Regions from separate parts of the Bacillus sp. iso_77 genome, predicted to be linked through region 2. Evidence: predicted binding sites of a transcription regulator. Region 2 holds the regulator's gene; the other holds the start of a gene.
What was found. Region 2 encodes Rex, which represses fermentation and respiration genes when NADH is low (regulators of the CRP and FNR family bind a similar motif). Its sites were predicted from a motif close to TTGTGAAATATTTCACAA; they were not measured.

Region 1: the regulator Rex is predicted to act here: its motif matches at 6,436-6,453, upstream of AC0VYC_RS18045 (cytochrome ubiquinol oxidase subunit I).

What each region holds. Positions count from the first base shown of each region.
Region 1 covers NZ_CM149683.1:3,499,089-3,509,050, forward strand. The annotation lists gene AC0VYC_RS18025 (pectate lyase family protein) at 1-418, shown strand, start outside; gene cydC (thiol reductant ABC exporter subunit CydC) at 476-2,212, opposite strand; gene cydD (thiol reductant ABC exporter subunit CydD) at 2,202-3,938, opposite strand; gene cydB (cytochrome d ubiquinol oxidase subunit II) at 3,938-4,954, opposite strand; gene AC0VYC_RS18045 (cytochrome ubiquinol oxidase subunit I) at 4,941-6,356, opposite strand; gene isdG (heme oxygenase) at 6,686-7,807, opposite strand; gene AC0VYC_RS18055 (FecCD family ABC transporter permease) at 7,809-8,822, opposite strand; gene AC0VYC_RS18060 (ABC transporter substrate-binding protein) at 8,819-9,757, opposite strand; gene srtB (class B sortase) at 9,776-9,962, opposite strand, start outside.
Region 2 covers NZ_CM149683.1:604,552-614,513, forward strand. The annotation lists gene AC0VYC_RS03005 (ABC-F family ATP-binding cassette domain-containing protein) at 421-2,343, opposite strand; gene moaC (cyclic pyranopterin monophosphate synthase MoaC) at 2,482-2,973, shown strand; gene AC0VYC_RS03015 (redox-sensing transcriptional repressor Rex) at 2,989-3,642, shown strand; gene AC0VYC_RS03020 (twin-arginine translocase TatA/TatE family subunit) at 3,670-3,849, shown strand; gene tatC (twin-arginine translocase subunit TatC) at 3,856-4,620, shown strand; gene AC0VYC_RS03030 (NUDIX hydrolase) at 4,660-5,286, opposite strand; gene AC0VYC_RS03035 (YdiK family protein) at 5,344-5,538, opposite strand; gene AC0VYC_RS03040 (CPBP family intramembrane glutamic endopeptidase) at 5,535-6,269, opposite strand; gene groES (co-chaperone GroES) at 6,499-6,783, shown strand; gene groL (chaperonin GroEL) at 6,840-8,474, shown strand; gene AC0VYC_RS03055 (MarR family winged helix-turn-helix transcriptional regulator) at 8,852-9,304, shown strand; gene paiA (spermidine/spermine N(1)-acetyltransferase) at 9,326-9,844, shown strand; gene AC0VYC_RS03065 (FMN-binding negative transcriptional regulator) at 9,865-9,962, shown strand, end outside.

The DNA of each region.
Region 1 (9,962 bases), 850 kb from region 2:
GAAAACAATGCTGATGGGCAGCTCCGATAACGATAACTACAACAGAAAAATCACATTCCACAACAACCGCTTTGAAAACTTGAACTCTCGTGTACCGTCTATGCGCTACGGAGAAGGTCATGTGTATAACAACTACTACAAAGGCATCCATACAACTGCGATTAACTCTCGTATGGGCGCAAAAATGAGAATTGAGCACAACGTATTTGAAAATACAAACAATGCCATTGGCAGCTGGGACAGCCGTCAAGTCGGTACATGGCATGTCATCAACAACTCATATATTAATAGCACAGGCAGTCTGCCAACGTCTTCAACAGGTACGTACAACCCTCCTTATAACTACTCTTTGCTTAACGTGAACAATGTGAAATCAGAAGTTGTATCAAATGCGGGTGTAGGAAAAGTAAACCCTTAAGCCCAAAAAAACGTTCGGGCAGAAATCTTCTGTCCGAACGTTCTTGTCATACATTTTTTACACGTTCGAAAATGGACGATCCATTTCATACAGCTTTTGATAACGCACATTTTCTTTCAGCAAATCATGATGGTGCCCTTCCATCTCAATACGTCCACCTTCAATAAACATCATACGGTCACATGCCTCACAGCCAGTGAGATGATGGGTGATCCAAATGACTGTTTTTCCTTTTAACACACGGAAGATTGTTTCAAGCAATTCACGCTCTGTGCGTGGATCAAGCCCGACGGTTGGCTCATCTAATACAACAATCGGTGTGTTTTGCAGCAAAATCCGTGCTAGAGCCATACGCTGTCTTTCTCCACCAGAGAAACGAACCCCTGTCTCTTGTACACCTGTGTGATAACCTTCTGGCAAAGACTCAATGTAATCGTGCAGCTGCACTTGCCGCGCGGCTTCTTTTACTTGCTCTTCTGTCGCTTCTGGAGAACCTAAGCGAATGTTGTTTAAAACAGACGTATCGAATAAATAGGGCTGTTGATTGAGCACAGACACATAAGAGGATATCTCCTCTTGAATGCTTTGTACTGGTTTCCCCTGAATGCTGACAACCCCTTGATTTGGCACGACTGCCCCTTCTAACAACTTTAAAATGGTCGATTTGCCTGCACCGCTTTTTCCTAAAAGAGCGAGCGATTCACCTTGCTTCAGGGAAAACGAAAAATGCTTTAGTACATGTTGATCTACTTCATATCCGAAGGTGACTTGATCAAAACAGACCGCTTCAACGCCATCAGAGACGAGTGACTCGTCTGCTGCCTTCCTCTCCACTAATCCTTCATACGACTGCTCTTCATAATGATTTAATCTGCTGACGGCATGCTGATAAACAGGAATATCGCCTGCTGCATCTGACAGCGGAAGAAAGGCTTCTGTTAATGGAAACAGCACAAGCACAAAGGCTGCGATGAGCGTGTGTGGCATAGAACCAGCCTGAACGACTGAGCCGCTCCAATACACGACAAGGACGACTGCTCCTCCAATCACTAGCTGTGCTAAAAATTGGCGCAGACGGATAAACCGGTGCTTTGCCGCTTCGAGTGCTAATAGCTTTGCTTCTTTTCGTTCATAGCCCTCAACAAAATCGTTCTGTCTGCCGCTAAACAACCAATCACTCACGCCCATGACAGCATCTGTTAAATGGCTGTACAGTTCATTTCTGCCTTTCTTCATTTGAATTTGTCGCGCCCGGTTCACAAGTACAGTGATGTATGGGAATACAAATACGAGCAGCGCCATATAAAGCAGCATCAACCCGGCAAAAGGCCATGAAAAAAGCCCAAGTGCTCCAATCGAAGCGGCATATAAAAGCAGCGCACCGATGGATGGAAAGATTGTTTTTAAATATGCATCCTGTAATCTCTCCACATCTTCTGACAACAGCCCAAGCATTTCACCTGTTCCTAGCTTTGTCTGTTTGGCACTTCGTTCAGCCATATCATAAAGACGTACCCGCATTTTTTCAATCATCGTCAAAATGAGCTGATGACTCGCCAGTCTCTCTGCATAACGAGCCGCTGAGCGTGAAATACCAAAGGTACGTACTGCCACGATTGGGACATAGACCATCAAGATATTCTCAGGTCTTGTGGCAGCTTTTGAAATGAGGAACCCTGACGTATACATGAGCATAGAAGCAGAAAACACCGCAATCGCCCCTAAAAAAAGCACCAAGGCAAACAGCTTTTGATTCTCCTTGATATAAGGTATAAACCAGCCTTTACTGACCATGTGTGACCGCCCCCATTTGTTCCTGTACCAATTGATAGTACATACCTTTTCTTTCCATTAATGATACATGAGTCCCCATCTCTGCAATCGTCCCATGATCCATCACAATGATTTCATCCATATCCGTCATCCAATGAAGTCTGTGTGTGGCTAAAAACACAAGTTTATTTTCAAACAATGGAAGCATTGTTTTCTTCAATTCATACTCTGTCTCAATATCCAGATGAGCCGTTGGTTCATCTAACAGCATAATGGATCGCTGGCCGAGCACTGTGCGAGCGAGGGCAATCCGCTGCGCTTGTCCACCGCTCAGTCCTCTGCCCTGTTCGCCAATGACCTCATCCAGTCCATTGGGGAGATCAGCTACGAGCTGAGACAAACCTGCCTCTTGCACCGCTCTTTCGACGTCTTCATCTGTTGCATTCGGTTCATAAAAACGAATGTTTTCTCTCAGTGTCATGTGAAATAAATAAGGATGCTGCGGCATATAAACAACTTCTTTTTGCCATGCCGCCAGCTGTAAATGAGCAAGCGGCTTTCCGTTTAGGATCATTTCACCTGCAGACGGTTCAACAAAACCGCCGAGGACATCCGTTAACGTCGATTTCCCCGAACCACTGGCACCGATGATCCCAATCTTTTTCTTTCCTTTCACAGTGAGGTCCACATCCTGAATCGAATAAGGAGCATGTTCATCATGCAACACACTGACATCTTGCAGTATGAGCTCAGATTGCTCATTCCACTCGTTCAGCTGCACGGATTGTGTCTCCTGCTCTCGGAAGCCCTTTTCCTCTAAAATCACCTGAATCGCCTCATTCGCTTCTTTACCGTTTAACGTCGCATGATAATCATTTCCCACTTCACGGACTGGCAAGAAATATTCTGGCGCAAGCATCAGTGCGGTCAAAGCGGGCAATAACAAAAGATCTCCCTCAATTAAGCGCAAGCCGAGAAATACAGCGACAGTCGCAATGGACAGCATTGAAAAGAAATCGAGAGCAAAAGATGAAAGAAAGGCGACTTTCAGTGTGCTCATCGTCGCCTTTCGATAACGCTTTGAGACCTCTCCAATATTGCGAGAATGCTTTTTGCTAATCCCTAAGTAGCGAAGCGTTTCAAGACCACGGAGAGAATCAGTAAAATGATTGGATAATTTCTCATACGATCTCCATTGTTTGGCCGCTTTACGCTGAGCGACAAGTCCTAGCAAAATCATAAAAACAATTAAAATCGGCAGCGTGACAATGAGAATGACAGCAGATGTTTCATCTAATGTCCAAACATAGACAAGCACCATCACCGGAATTACTGCCATGTTCACCATTTTCGGCAAAAACAGCTGTAAATACTGACGATATTGGGCAATGCCCTCCATCGCCAATGTCACAAGCTTTCCTGTTCCTTTTTTCTTCGTGAAAGCTGGCCCTAAACGGAACAGCTGGTCCAACAGCTGCTTTCTCACGTCTGCTCCAATTCGGGAAGAATAGGTGAACATGACCTTCTCCCGCATCAAGGTGAGACCGTGCCGCACCAGAAAGGCAGCAAGAAACAGCAAGACATAAGGTGTTGCCTGCATGAGGCTCTTCCCGTCAAACAGCGTTGTTATGGCATGTGCCAGCCACTGTGCTTGAAAAATAATACTTGCTCCTTGGATGATTGACACAATACCTAAGAGGGCAAGAAGCCCCCTCATTCCTTTTAGTTGAAGCAAACGTTTATCCATTAGTAGGTCATTGGCTCCTTACCGCTTACACGTTTACGGAAGACATAGTAGCTCCAGATTTGATACCCAAGCACAAAAGGTAGCAAAGAAATGGCAACAATCGTCATGACCGTCAGTGAATAAGATCCTGATGCAGCGTTTTGAATGGTGAGGTCGAATGCATGGTTGATCGAACTAATCATGACACGCGGGAATAATGCTGTGAAAAGCATGGTCACCGTCACCATAATACCTGCACCTGTGAATAAAAATGTCCATCCATCACGCTCTTTTCTCATAAAGAATAGAGCCGCTACATAACAAACCACAATGAGTACAGTTAAAGGGATTGTGATGATCGGACGCACGGTATAAATGTCTGTTTCAAGAATAGACACACCAACAAATAGAACAAGAACTGGTAGTGCAATCAATAAAACACGCTGACCGAGCTTTCTTGCACGATTTCTTAAATCACCCTCAGTGCGGAGTGTGACGAAAATCAATCCATGCAGGAGGCAAAGCACCGTCACGGCTACCCCGCCGATCACTGAATAAAGATTCACAAAGTCTGTAAATCCAGCGTACATATTCATATCTTGATCAATTGGCATTCCTCGTAACATACTTGTGAATAGCACTCCGAGTAAAAATGGCGGAAGCAGACTGCCAAAGAAGATGATCCAGTCCCACGTTTTGATCCATGAAGCCTTCTCGACCTTCCCTCTAAATTCAAAGGCGACCCCCCGCCCAATGAGCGCTAATAGGAGAATCGTAAATGGAATATAGTATCCGCTGAACATCGTAGCGTACCAGTGAGGAAAAGCGGCGAAAATAGCCCCGCCAGCTGTAATCAGCCAGACCTCATTCGCATCCCAGAAAGGGCCAATCGTATTGATTAAAATGCGGCGCTCATGTGCATCTTTTCCAAGCAGTTGCATGGACATCCCGACACCAAAATCAAATCCTTCTAAGAAGAAAAATCCAACAAACAATACTGCGACAAGAATAAACCAAATCTCGTTAAGATATGCCATGATATGCGCCTCCATCAAATGGATCTGTAGACAGGTCCGTTTCATCCTTTTGATCTGTATTCTCTTCAGAATGTGCACCTTTTTTAATTTCTCGAATGAATAAGTAGGCAAGCACGATGGCAAGAATCAGATAAATGGTCGTAAAGCTAATGACTGAGAATAGCAACATGCCGTACGATACGTTTGGTGAAATGGATTGTGCGGTTGTCATCATACCAAAGACTGTCCACGGCTGACGCCCAATTTCCGTCATGATCCAGCCCGCTGAGTTTGCAATAAACGGGAACGCAATCATCCATACCATGAAGCGTAAAAACCATTTGTTTGATTCTAGTTTTTTTCTAAAGCTCAAATACAAACCAATCATACTAGCAAAAATCATCAACATGCCGGCACCCACCATGATTCTAAAGCTCCAGAAGGTTGTTTTGACTGGAGGAATGTAATCTCCAGGACCAAACTTTGCTTCATATTCTTTTTGAAGGGTCAGCATGCCTGGCACATCTCCACTAAACTTCGAATAGGCCAAGTAACTTAAAGCAAACGGAATATTGATCTCCGCAGAGTTTTCTTTTTTATCTGTATCAATGTTGGCAAATAGTGTCCAAGCCGCTGGATCTCCACTATCCTTCCAAAGGGCTTCACTTGCTGCCATCTTCATCGGCTGTGATTCCATTAAATGCTTCGCTTGATCATGTCCAGAGAACGCCACACCTAAGCCAGAAATGAAAGCAAGCACCATGGCAATCTGGAAAGATTTTTTGAAAAAGGTCACTTCTTGTTTTTTGATCATTTTATAGGCACTAACACCCGCGATAAAGAAAGCACCGGTTGCCAATGCACCAAACAGAACGTGCGGGAACTCTACCCAAAGTTGCGGATTTGTCACGAGCGCCCCAAAGTCATTCATTTCTGCACGGCCATTTTTAATCACAAATCCAACTGGCTCCTGCATAAATGAGTTGGCGAGTAAAATCCAAAACGCCGAAAAGATCGTACCAAGAGAAACGAGCCAAATACATAACAAATGAATTTTTTTCGGTAGACGATCCCAGCCGAATATCCAAAGACCAATAAAGGTCGATTCAAGGAAAAAGGCCAATAGCGCTTCAATGGCAAGCGGTGCACCAAAGACATCACCGACAAACCTTGAATAATCTGACCAGTTCATCCCAAACTGGAATTCTTGCAGAATCCCTGTCACCACACCTACTGCAAAGTTAATTAAGAAAAGGTGACCCCAAAATTTTGCCATCTTTTTATAGATGTCTTTTTTCTTCACCACATAAAGGGTTTGCATCAATGCAACGATAAATACCAAACCTATAGACATAGGAACAAAAATAAAATGAAATAATGTCGTTGAGGCAAATTGAAATCTTGCTAAAAACAGCTCACTCACAGCCTTACATCCTCCCTTACTTTCGCATGCCGAATGATTCGAGATATTTATGCTCACCATTTCACAAAAAGTTCACTATTTGTTCAATGATTCACAAGTGAAAGTCCATTTGATATAGTTCACTCGGTGAAATTTTACTCTTGATTTTCATTCGGTTAGTTATTTATACCTGTACTTTACACCCATGTGCTTCAAAAATAAAGTAAATTTTACCTAAAATTTGGATAGGATTGTGTCAGTTGTTTGAATACTTTGTCAAAAATATGTGACGGAAAGAGACAATCACAAAAAAAATAGCGCTGCTTCTTCGCTGCAGCGCTTTTGAATATTTAGGCTTTTTTCTGTAAAGCGGGTCTTGTGACTTGCACTTCATAGTACGTAATTTTGTTTTTTAACAGGCCTTCAGGTTTCGCCTTTCCATGAGCATGCGCATCACCAAATGCCTGAGATTTTGTCCAATTCACAAAGTCTTCTTTTCGATTCCAGCGGGTGTGAATGGTCACTTCATCGTAATCAGTTGTCTGCTGAGTGACCCATACTTCCATTCCTAAAAAGCCTTCCATAAATTCTACTTGCCCCTGCTTGTTAAACCGTTTAACAAGGTGGTCGGCACTGCCTTTTTCTACTCTTACTTGGTTGTTTACAATAATCATGTTTGGTTCATCTCCCTTTTGTTGTTGAATGGAGGCGATTGGGATAATGAGCGGATGCTCACCGTCTAAGTGAACCTCTGCCTGAATCCCAAAAACCTCCTTGAAAAAGTCTTCTGTTAACACTTCTTTTGGTGAGCCAATTTGATGCACTTGACCTCGCTTCATAGCAATGAGACGGTCACAATATTTTGCGGCCTGCTGCAAGTCATGGAGAACCATTAAAATGGTGATACCATGTGTTTGATTCAGCTGTTTGAGCAGCTCCAGTAATTCAAGCTGATGCGCAATGTCTAAATAAGTGGTTGGCTCATCGAGAATGATGGTTTCTGTCTTCTGAGCCAGTGCCATTGCAATATATGCCTTTTGTCTTTCTCCGCCTGACAATGTATGAAGCATTCTGTTTTCATTGATGCGGCTATTCGTCACCTCAAGCGCCCACTCAATCGCTTCATGATCTGACGTACTGCTTTTTTTCCAGATAGAACGGTGCGGGCTGCGTCCAAGTGCGACCAGCTCACGTACTGTCATCGATGGAATGGCGGTTCTTGTTTGCATGAGAACCGCCACCTCCTTGGCGATCTCCTGTGCCGTCATCTCTTTTTGCGGGATGTCGTGAATGTAAATCATGCCGCTTTCGATTGAGGTCAGTCGTGCGGCCGCTTTGATAAAAGTTGACTTACCTGACCCATTCGGGCCAATGATTCCGGTTACACTCCCTTTAGGAACAGCTGCTGAAATGGAAGACAGCCGAAAGCCGCCTTGACTGAGACTCACGTCATCCATTGCAATGACATCCATCTTAACCCCTCCCTTTCTTTTTTAATAAATAGAGGAAGAAAGGTGCACCGATGCAGGCAAGCAAGATCCCTACAGGCAATTCAACCGGTGTAAACCAGACCCGTGCCGCTGTATCGGCAAAGACCACAAGCACGCCCCCTCCAAGCATTGAAATCGGCAGCAAATACCGGTAATCATCTCCGATTAAAAGACGGATAAAATGAGGTACAACAAGCCCGACAAATCCGATTAAACCACTGACACTGACAGCCGCTCCAGCTAAAAGAGCAGCCAGCGCAATGAGAAAAAATCGAGTCCGCTCTACTCGAAGGCCCAATAGCTGAGCCGATTCATCACCAAGCAAAAGGAGATTGGACGGTTTAATGGCGAAAAAACAAAGACATAATCCAGCCAGCGCATATGGCGACACAAAGCTAAGATGATGCCAGCTCCGCCCGTTTAATCCCCCTGATAGAAAAGGCAAAACAGCCTGCACACGCTCACTATATAGCACCATAAACCCATTCATCACCGCACCAAGCAGGGCATTGACGGCAACACCTGCCAAGATCAATTTAAGCGGTGAAACCCCTTGATCAAATGACAGCATATACACGACAAGAGCTGCTAATAAGGCGCCCAGAAAAGCAGCTGCCGGAAGCAAATACGTGAACTGCGGGAGAACAATCATGCTGAGTACAGCAGCTAACCCGCCGCCCGCAGTCACACCAATGATCCCAGGGTCAGCAAGTGGATTTCGGACAACTCCTTGTAAAATCGCCCCTGATGCTGCGAGACAGGCCCCAACGAGAAAACCAATGAGCACACGGGGAAGCCGTAAATCCATGACAATTTTTTCATGAACAGGCAGACCTGATCCCGTGAACACAGCCATTAAATCCGTCAGCGATAATTGGACAGAACCTACCGCAAGTCCTAGACAGACGCCCACACATAAAGAGAGAAACAATCCTGGTAACAGCCATTTTCGTCTTGACTGCCTTTTTTGAAAATCTAGTTCTGCATTCATCTTCATGATGACAATCGCTTCAATTTCTTTTCTAATTCATCGATCGCTCTGATGACTTCTGCGCCTGGATTTGTCCCAAATAGGTCACTTGGCAGAATCTCAACGTGTCCATTTTTGACAGCTGATACATCGTGCCAAGCCGCATTTTGCTTCATTTCACTCATAAAGCCTGCTTTGACATCTTCAGGATTGCTATGTGTCATCAGCAAAATGAGATCCGGATCGGCCTCGATTACCTTTTCTGCATTGATTTGTGCATATTGCGGAAACTTTTCGAGTGCTGGTTCATTTTCAGCAATATTCGCCCCACCAGCGATCCGCAGCAGATCACCGCTTAAAGATTGTGGAAGTGCCGCCATATATGTGCCGGGCGCACCATATACAACGAGTGTCTTTACCTTTTTCTCAGGCTGCTTCACTTGCTTGATCCGCTGATCGATTTGAGCATTGAGTGCTTTGGCCTTTTGCTGCTTTCCAAGTAAATCACCAAATAAAGTAACTTGACGCTGGATGTCCTTCACTGAGTTGGCACTTGTCAAAAGAAGCTGTGAACCAATTCCTTCTATAGTAGAGATATCCTTGCTGTTTAATGATTCATTCCCAAGCACCACATCGGGCTTTAAACTCGTGATCAGCTCGACATCAAATTGATGGGTTGTGCCAATTGATTGTACGGACTTTGCCTTTTGTAGATTCTCTGGCAATTCGGCAGTTGGCCGGCCGACCACCTGACCACCTAGAGCATAAATGATGCTCATGTCGCCAGTTGACAACGAGACGATCCGTTCAGGTGATTCATGAAACGATAATGTTCTGCCGGCAAAATCCTGAATGTTGAGCGCACCTTGCCCGCTCCCATTCTCGACAGGCGCCGCCTGGCTGCATCCGCCGAGGAGAAGCACGACGACGAGTCCTGCCCAAATCACATGTAAACATTTCAACCGTCTGTCTCTCCTTTTCTAGTAAACTTTCTTTAGCTTCGCCTGTACCACGAGGCGCTTGTTTTTAGGTGCCAGCACATGATCACAGGTCGATAATGTGAGAATCAAGTCATCTGTGGATACGTCTGTTTTCGTTTGATAGATTGACTTCTTACGCACAGCTTGCAAGTAGTGCGCATATTCACCAAGATCCTGAAAATCAGTC
Region 2 (9,962 bases):
ATTCTTTGTCAGTCCTGCGTGCTGGTGCTCACGAATATGAAATTCGCTCCGCGCCAGTACTCGTCCTTCCTAGACTGCAAAGGTTTTCTATCACGCTGAAAAGAAGACAAAGGGCTAAAATCAAGTTCATTTTAGCCCTTTGTCAAAAATTTGGAACTCCTGTGGATATACAGGAGTTTTTTCTATTGAAATGAAAGCGATTTATTCACATGTAAACGTTATATATCCACAATTGTTAGAAAATTCGTTTTAAAATGAAGAGAATGTGTATAAATGTGATCTTTTATGTGGATATGTGATTAAAATGCTGTGGATAAAGTGGATAACTTTAAAATATTTAAGAATAATCAAGATGTTATTGTGGGTATCATTGTGGATAAAGATTCTCACCTTAAAAAAAGAGCACCGTTAGGGCACTCTTTATGCATCTGATAGATCTTCCCATTCCGCAAAAAGTGATTCCATCTCTTGATTGAGCGCATCATTTTCTGTTTGAATGGCTTGTACTTTCTCGTGATCTTGGAAAATAGCAGGATCACATAGAAGCTCTTCGTTTTCAACGAGCTTGTCTTCGATGACAGCGATACGCTCTTCAATTTCTTCAATTCGGCGCTGCTTTTGTCTTTCTTTCTTTTTGAGTTCTTTCTCTTCTGCATAGGAAAGTTTTGCTGTTTCTACTGGTTTTTCTGCTTGTTTTTTATGCGTCTCCTGAGTTTGGAGTGCTTCAAGCTCTAATTGTTCGTTTTTCTTTTCAAGATAATAGTCGTAGTCACCGAGGTATTCTTTTGTTTCATTTGGTGAAAGCTCAAGTACTTTTGTTGCCAAGCGATTGATAAAGTAACGGTCATGCGAAACAAACAAGATGGTGCCTGGATAATCAATTAGTGCATTCTCTAATATTTCCTTACTGTCTAAATCAAGATGGTTCGTCGGTTCATCGAGAATGAGGAAATTGGCTTTTTGGAGCATCAGCTTTGCCAGTGCAAGTCGTGCTTTTTCTCCACCACTTAAAGCATGTACAGGCTTTAAGACGTCATCACCTGAAAAAAGGAAGTTTCCTAAACAAGTCCGAATGTCTTTTTCAGTCATATGGGGATAATCATCCCAAAGTTCATTTAACACTTTTTTGGAGGATGTCAGCTTGGCTTGTTCCTGATCATAGTAGCCAATCGTCACATGAGAACCAAAGCTGATCTCGCCTTTTACTGGTTTTAACGTATCCGTTAAGGTTTTTAAAAGAGTTGATTTCCCGATACCGTTAGGACCGATGAGTGCCACGCTATCCTCACGTTTAATATGAAAAGAGAGGGAGGAGAGGAGCGGCGTTTTTTTATCGTAACTAATATCGAGATCATGCACCTTCAGCACGTCATTTCCGCTTTGCCTCATAATATCGAAATGGAAGTTTGCGGATTTTTCATCTCCTAACGGCTTATCTAAACGATCCATCCGTTCCAGCTGTTTCCGCCTACTTTGAGCACGCTTTGTGGTGGAGGCTCTTGCTAAGTTGCGATCCACGAAATCTTGAAGCTTCGAAATTTCTTCTTGTTGTTTTTCATACAGCTTCATATCACGCTCTAGCTGCTCAGCTTTTTGGTCAAGATACTTACTATAGTTCCCAGCGAACTTTTTCATCGCTGTTCTTGACACTTCATATACATGGTTCACGACTTTGTCTAAGAAGTATCGGTCATGGGAAACGATGAGGATGGCTCCTGTATAATTTTGCAAATACTGCTCAAGCCATGATAAGGTATCAATATCTAGATGGTTGGTTGGCTCATCCAAAATCAAGAGTTCTGGTTTCATCAATAATAGCTTTCCAAGCGCTAGACGGGTTTTCTGACCGCCGCTTAAGGATTGGACGGTTGTATGATCTTCAAAATGACTAAAGCCGAGTCCGTGTAAAATGGAGCGGACATCTGCTTCATATTGATAGCCGCCTTGATCTTTAAATGCTTGTTGCAGTCTGTCATAGGTTTTCATTAGAGAATCTAATTCTGTTCCTGTGGAAGAAGCCATTTTCTCTTCTATGGTTCTCATCTCTTGTTCCATTTCTTTTAAATGATCGAAAACGGATAGTAGTTCGTCTTTTAGCGTACGTGTAGACGTCACATCTGTATGCTGTGCTAGATATCCAATGGATAGGTCTTTCGGTTTGATGATCTCACCTTGTTCGTAAGACATTTGACCGGCAATGATTTTTAAAAGCGTGGATTTTCCTGCACCGTTACGACCGACAATGGCAATACGATCCCTCGCTTTGACTTCCAATTTTATATTCGTTAAAACGGTATCAGCGCCAAACGATTTGGACAGCTGATTCACTTGTAGAATCATCATGTAACTTCACCTCTGCTATAATATGTTAAGTGTAGCTTATCAGCAGTAAACCGGCAAATCTTACATACGGCTGCCATGGTCAAATGAAAGACAGATAGGAAAAAATAGTGTATGATTTGAGTGAGGGAGCGTTGAAAGATGAGTCAATTTAGCCACTTTAACGAACAAGGAAGAGCAAAGATGGTCGACATTAGTGACAAATCGTCTACAGTGAGAACTGCCGTTGCTGTTTCAAGCGTTCGTATGATAAAAGAAGTATTTCATCAAATACAAAAGCATGACATTGGAAAAGGGGATGTACTATCTGTCGCACAGGTAGCTGGAATTATGGCAGCAAAGCAAACGTCCAGCATCATTCCAATGTGTCATCCGCTTGCATTAAAAGGTGTCGATATCTCCTTTGATTGGGAGGAAGACGGAAATGCGTACATTCTGAACATACAAGTACAGGTGAAAACAAAAGGAAGTACGGGTGTGGAGATGGAAGCGCTCACTTCTGCCTCAGTATGTGCACTGACCGTTTATGACATGTGCAAAGCAATAGACAAAGGGATGATCATCGGCCCGACCTATCTAGTAGAAAAAACAGGCGGGAAAAACGGTGATTTTCACAGAGCATCTGATATTTAAGTTGGAGGATCTTATATGAATATAGACCAGTCAAAAATTCCACAAGCGACAGCCAAACGTTTGCCGCTTTACTACCGTTTTTTAAAAAATCTGCATGCATCAGGAAAACAAAGGGTGTCATCGGCAGAGCTTAGTGATGCAGTCAAAGTGGATTCTGCCACCATTCGCCGAGATTTTTCTTACTTTGGTGCACTTGGGAAGAAAGGGTATGGCTATAATGTCGATTACCTCTTGACCTTCTTTAGAAAGACCCTTGACCAAGATGAAATGACGAATGTCATGCTCATCGGTGTCGGGAATTTAGGGACTGCTTTTTTACACTATAATTTCATTAAAAATAATAATACAAAAATTTCAATGGCTTTTGACGTCAATGAGAGTAAAATAGGAAGTGAGATAGGCGGCGTGCCTGTCTATGATTTGGATAAGCTTGAAGAGCATGTGCAAGAGGTAGGAGATATTCCTGTTGCGATTTTGACAGTGCCTGCCGTAGCAGCTCAATCCATTACAGATCGTTTGATTGCCCTTGGCATCAAAGGAATTCTTAACTTTACGCCGGCTCGATTGAATGTGCCGGAACACATTCGAATTCATCATATAGATTTGGCGGTTGAACTTCAGTCTCTTGTGTATTTCTTAAAGCATTACTCTGTTACACAGGAGGACTGACGAAAAGGGGTAAAGGGGGTGGAGCAAATGGGTCCGATCGGTCCTGGAAGTTTGGTTCTGATTGCGGTTGTTGCGCTCATTATTTTTGGGCCGAAAAAGCTTCCTGAATTAGGAAGAGCAGCAGGAGATACATTACGTGAATTCAAAAATGCCACAAAAGGTTTAGCTGATGATCAGGAAGAAAAAAAGAAAAAAGAAGATCAGTAGAATAGGATGAGCTTCATGAATGTCAAAGATATGCCGCTTATGGAGCATATTGTGGAACTGCGAAAACGTTTAGTGATCATTGCGATGTTTTTTGTCACCTTTATGGTGGCAGGTTTTTTTCTCGCTAAGCCGGTCATTGTGTATTTACAAAATACCGATGAAGCGGCCACACTGACATTGAACGCGTTTAAGCTCACAGATCCACTGTACGTGTTTATGCAGTTCGCTTTTGTCATTGCTCTTGTTTTGACGTGTCCCGTGATCTTATATCAGCTTTGGGCGTTTGTGAGTCCTGGCTTATATGAAAAAGAAAGAAAGGTGACACTTGCTTATATTCCGATTGCACTGCTTTTATTTCTGAGCGGTGTGGCTTTCTCTTATTTTATTTTGTTTCCATTTGTCGTCGATTTTATGATACGGATGTCAAATGATTTACATGTGGAGCAAGTGATTGGGATTCATGAGTATTTTACATTTCTGATGCAGTTAACACTTCCATTTGGCTTTTTGTTTCAGATGCCTGTCGTGTTGATGTTTCTCACTAGACTTGGTATCATTACACCGATGTTTTTATCAAAAATACGGAAGTATGCCTATTTTGTCCTCCTTGTCATTGCCGCACTGATTACACCGCCAGAGCTCGTTTCTCACCTCATGGTTACCTTGCCAATGCTCGTTTTGTATGAAGTGAGTATTGTCATTTCAAGAGTGACCTATCGCAAAATGCAGCAAACAGAGACAGAGGAGAAAGAAAATGATGTTGTCTCATAAAAAAGCATCGTGATCCAAATAGGGGTCACGATGCTTTTTCTATTGTGAAAGAAATTGATTGATTGCTTGAAAGAGATGCTCATAATAGGCAGGTTCATGCGGAACAAAATCATGTACACGGACCTCTCTCTTTTCCTCACGTCGCTTGCCGTCTGCATCCACTTCAAAGCCCTCGATGTTCATTTTTTCGCATTCTCTACTTAAAAGCTGCTGTGCATCCATCAACCTTGCTCTATAAAGTCCAGCAACTTCTTCTTTCTGTAGATGGACATCCATGTGCTCTTTTTGATCCATATAAAGATACACATGGCAAAACTCACGATCGGTAAACGAAGGCATATGGATTTCATCTTTAATAACAGCAGCAAAGGTAAGGTTCTCAAACGAGATGGAGAGACCAAGCTCTTCTTCGACTTCTCTGATGCCATCAGAAGGCTGTTCATCTGCGAGAAGGTGGCCTGCTGCGGTGATATCAAATAGAGAAGGGAAATCCTTTTTGGAGGGGCTCCTCAGCTGAAAATAGAGAAACACTGTGTCATCTTCCTTTTTTAAAAGCCAGAAATGAAAGGTTTCATGCCAAAGGCCCTCAGCATGGATATCAGATCGAGCGGCTGTACCAATCGTTTCATGCTGATTGTTCATGATGTTCAGTTTTTCGTGTTCCATGAAAACATGACCTCCATAAAAAAACCATTTTCCAAACGGCGGAAAATGGTTTTTGCTTTATTTTTGCTGCTGTTTTTTCATTTTGACAGAAAAAGCAAACATTTTTAACGCGATATTGATATTATAGGCCGCAAACACCATCAGCAAAATGCTGTAAAATGACCACATGTCACCTGGATTTTGAATGGCCATATAGGTGAACGCCACACCTACGGCAAAATAAATAATGCCCCATACGACAGGGTTTCTCATGAGAAAAAGCCTCCAATAATCATTTGCATAGTTTGAGATTGTTCTTCAATCATTTTTCTTACTGGCTCAATCTGCACAAGGATAACGAGCGAATTCATCAGCATATGAGCACCGATTGGCACAATGATTCGTTTTGTTTTCGCATATAAAAAGGCAAATGTAAAGCCCATTGCGGTATAGAGCAAGATATGTGGGAAATCATTGTGTACAGCAGCAAAAACCACTGAACTGACAAGTGCGCCAATGAAAAAATTCGTTTTTTCATAAACCACACCAAAAATGATTTTTCGAAAAATGATTTCTTCTAATATCGGTCCAATCAGAGCGATGACGATTACAAGCCATGGAACTGCATCCATAATGGCTAAAATGTTTTGAGTATTTTCGGATTCTCGGCTAATGCCAAATGCATATTGTTCAATCGCCCCCGCAATGGATTGTGCAAAGAGGGAAAGAAAGAAACCGCCAATGATCCAAGCGATTGCCACGCCGACTGATGCCGGTGCTTCATTTCGAAGTGAAGCTTTTGGTACAGTCCGAAGGATGAGCAGAATAATGATTAGTCCAATACAGAAGCTGATGATTGTCCATGTTCCTGACAATTTGGAGAGCTCTGCTTGTGTCATCGGTGTCTGAATGTAACCTAACCACTTCATGATGAACACATACGGAAACGCAGAAAATTGCACCAATATATACGTTAAGATGATGTACCAATATTGTTTTTTCAAGTAACGAAAACCCCTTTACTAAAAGAACTAGATTTATTGTAACACAAGTCTTCTTTTTCGTTGAAAAGGAAAGAATCGGTGATAAAAAAAGATCATGAAAGCGTAAAAATTTTTAAAGGTTTTTACTTGAAATTACAGAAGACATTCTTTATTATAATAAATGTGTTAGCACTCACTAGTGATGAGTGCTAAAAAAGACTACATATAAAAATTGAGGAGGTTGTTTCTTATGTTAAAGCCATTAGGCGATCGCGTAATCATTGAACTCGTTGAATCTGAGGAAAAAACCGCTAGCGGTATTGTCTTACCGGATTCTGCAAAAGAAAAACCGCAAGAAGGTAAAATTGTTGCAGCAGGTTCAGGTCGTGTACTTGAAAGTGGTGAGCGCGTTGCGTTAGAAGTAAACACAGGCGACCGCATTATCTTCTCAAAATATGCAGGTACTGAAGTGAAATATGAAGGAAAAGAATATTTAATCCTTCGTGAAAGCGACATTTTAGCTGTTATTGGTTAATCACATAAACAAAGATTGAGATAAATTTCTAAAAAGACTGAGGAGGTTTCGTTATTATGGCAAAAGATATTAAGTTCAGTGAAGAAGCACGTCGTGCGATGTTACGTGGTGTAGATGCACTTGCAGATGCTGTAAAAGTAACTTTAGGACCTAAAGGACGTAACGTGGTTCTTGAGAAAAAATTCGGTTCTCCACTTATCACAAATGATGGTGTAACGATTGCAAAAGAAATCGAATTAGAAGATGCATTTGAAAACATGGGTGCAAAACTTGTGGCAGAAGTTGCAAGCAAAACAAACGATGTAGCTGGTGACGGTACAACGACTGCAACAGTTCTAGCTCAAGCAATGATCCGTGAAGGTCTTAAAAACGTAACAGCTGGTGCAAACCCTGTTGGCGTTCGTAAAGGAATCGAAGAAGCAGTGAAAGTAGCACTTGAAGGCTTGCATGAGATTTCTAAACCAATCGAAGGTAAAGAATCAATTGCTCAAGTTGCGTCTATTTCTGCAGCAGATGAAGAAGTCGGCAGCCTAATTGCTGAAGCGATGGAGCGTGTAGGAAACGACGGCGTCATCACAATTGAAGAATCTAAAGGTTTCACAACTGAGCTTGAAGTGGTTGAAGGAATGCAGTTTGACCGTGGATACGCTTCACCATACATGGTCACTGATTCTGATAAGATGGAAGCGGTTCTTGAAAATCCTTACATCTTAATCACTGATAAAAAGATCACAAATATTCAAGAAATCCTTCCTGTACTTGAGCAAGTCGTACAACAAGGAAAACCATTATTGATCATTGCTGAAGATGTAGAAGGCGAAGCACTTGCAACACTTGTTGTGAACAAACTTCGTGGAACATTCAACGCAGTGGCAGTAAAAGCACCTGGATTCGGTGATCGTCGTAAAGCAATGCTTGAAGACATCTCTGTTCTAACTGGCGGAGAATTAATCACAGAAGACCTAGGACTTGACCTGAAATCAACTGAAATTGGTCAGCTTGGCCGTGCGTCTAAAGTGGTTGTTACAAAAGAAAACACAACGATCGTAGAAGGATCAGGGGATTCTGCTCAAATCGCAGCACGCGTGAACCAAATTCGTGCGCAAGTAGAAGAAACAACTTCTGAATTCGATAAAGAAAAATTACAAGAACGTCTTGCAAAACTAGCTGGCGGCGTTGCTGTCATCAAAGTTGGTGCTGCAACTGAAACAGAACTAAAAGAACGTAAACTACGCATTGAGGATGCACTGAACTCAACTCGTGCAGCAGTTGAAGAAGGTATCGTATCCGGTGGTGGTACAGCACTTGTGAATGTATACAACAAAGTCGCTTCCATCGAAGCTGATGGTGACGTTCAAACAGGTGTGAACATCGTTCTACGTTCTCTTGAAGAGCCAATTCGTCAAATCGCTCACAACGCAGGTCTTGAAGGATCAGTCATCGTTGAGCGCTTGAAAAACGAAGAAATTGGCGTAGGCTTCAACGCAGCAACAAACGAATGGGTAAACATGATCGAAAAAGGAATCGTTGACCCAACAAAAGTCACTCGCTCTGCACTTCAAAACGCAGCTTCTGTAGCAGCTATGCTTCTTACAACTGAAGCAGTCGTAGCTGACAAACCAGAAGAAGGCGGCTCAGGCGGCGGAATGCCGGATATGGGCGGCATGGGTGGTATGGGTGGAATGATGTAACACCCTTCGAAAACCCCTTGAAATATAGGGGTTTTTGTTTTGTCTATTTTTTGGTTAAGAGCGTTAAATGAATTGAAACTTTCACCGCTTTACATCCGTTAACTAAAGAGACAGTGATTTTTTTGGTTTTATCTAACATAAAGAGATGATTTTCAAAAGAAAAGCGGTGATCATATGCGCTTTACGACTTGGGTGGCGATTATTGTTGCACTGGCTGTCGTGTTTGGATTGTTTGGATCGAAGAGGCGTGATAAATAAAGAAAGAGTTGAAAACCCACTTTCAATTAAGAAGTGGGTTTTTTGTTGCAAATACAATATTAATCAATTATACTAACTTTAGTTATTTGTTGTAAATGCAATAAAAGGAGTCGAGGTATATGAAAGAAATTTTGCGGGAGATCGGCGTGATTGCTCGCGCGCTTGATTCCATTAGTAATATTGAATTTAAAGAGTATGATTTAACGAAGGGGCAGTATTTGTATCTTGTGCGTATTTGTGAGGAGCCTGGCATCATTCAGGAAAAACTAGCGGAAATGATTAAGGTGGATCGAACTACGGCTGCTCGGGCTATTCAAAAATTAGAGCTACATGAATTTATTGAGAAGAAACATGACTCAGCGAATAAAAAAATCAAGAAATTATTTCCAACTGAGAAAGGGAAAGCCGTCTATCCAATGATCAAACGAGAACATGATCATTCAAATCGGGTAGCGCTGGATGGGTTTTCTGAAGAGGAAGCGGAACAGATTTATCAGTATCTTTTGAGGGTGCGAAAGAATATCGAAAAAGATTGGGAAGATGTGAAAAAAGGCAAAAAGAGAAGCTACTAATGACTAAGGAGGGGTTACTTCATGACCGTCACGCTCATTCGGTGTAATGAACAACATATAAAAGAGCTGCAAAAAATCGGAATCGAGACTTTTATAGAAACGTTTCAGGAGCAAAATAAGGCGGAGCATATCGACGCATATGTGAAGACAGCTTTTCATTCGAACCAGCTGTTAAAAGAATTACAACATCCCTTTTCACAATTTTATTTTGTTCAAGTGAATGGATGCCTTGCTGGTTATTTGAAGGTCAATATGGACGATGCACAGTCAGAAGAGATGGGTGATGACACATTAGAAATTGAACGCATTTATATCAAGCAGTCCTTTCAAAAACTAGGATTAGGTCGATATTTAATGAATCAAGCCTTTGAAATTGCAGAGAAACATCATAAACGTGATGTTTGGCTTGGTGTGTGGGAGCATAATAAAGCCGCCATGGCATTTTATCAAAAGCTTGGGTTTGTTCAAACAGGAGTGCATGCTTTCCAAATGGGGGCCGAGGAGCAAATGGACTTCATTATGACCAAAACATTGAGGTAATCAAAAAGGGGGAAGGGAACATGCGTATACCATCATTTTTTCAAGTGAAAGATATGGAGAAAATCAAATCATTTATTCAATCACATTCATTTGCTACAGTTGTGACGACAACGAATGA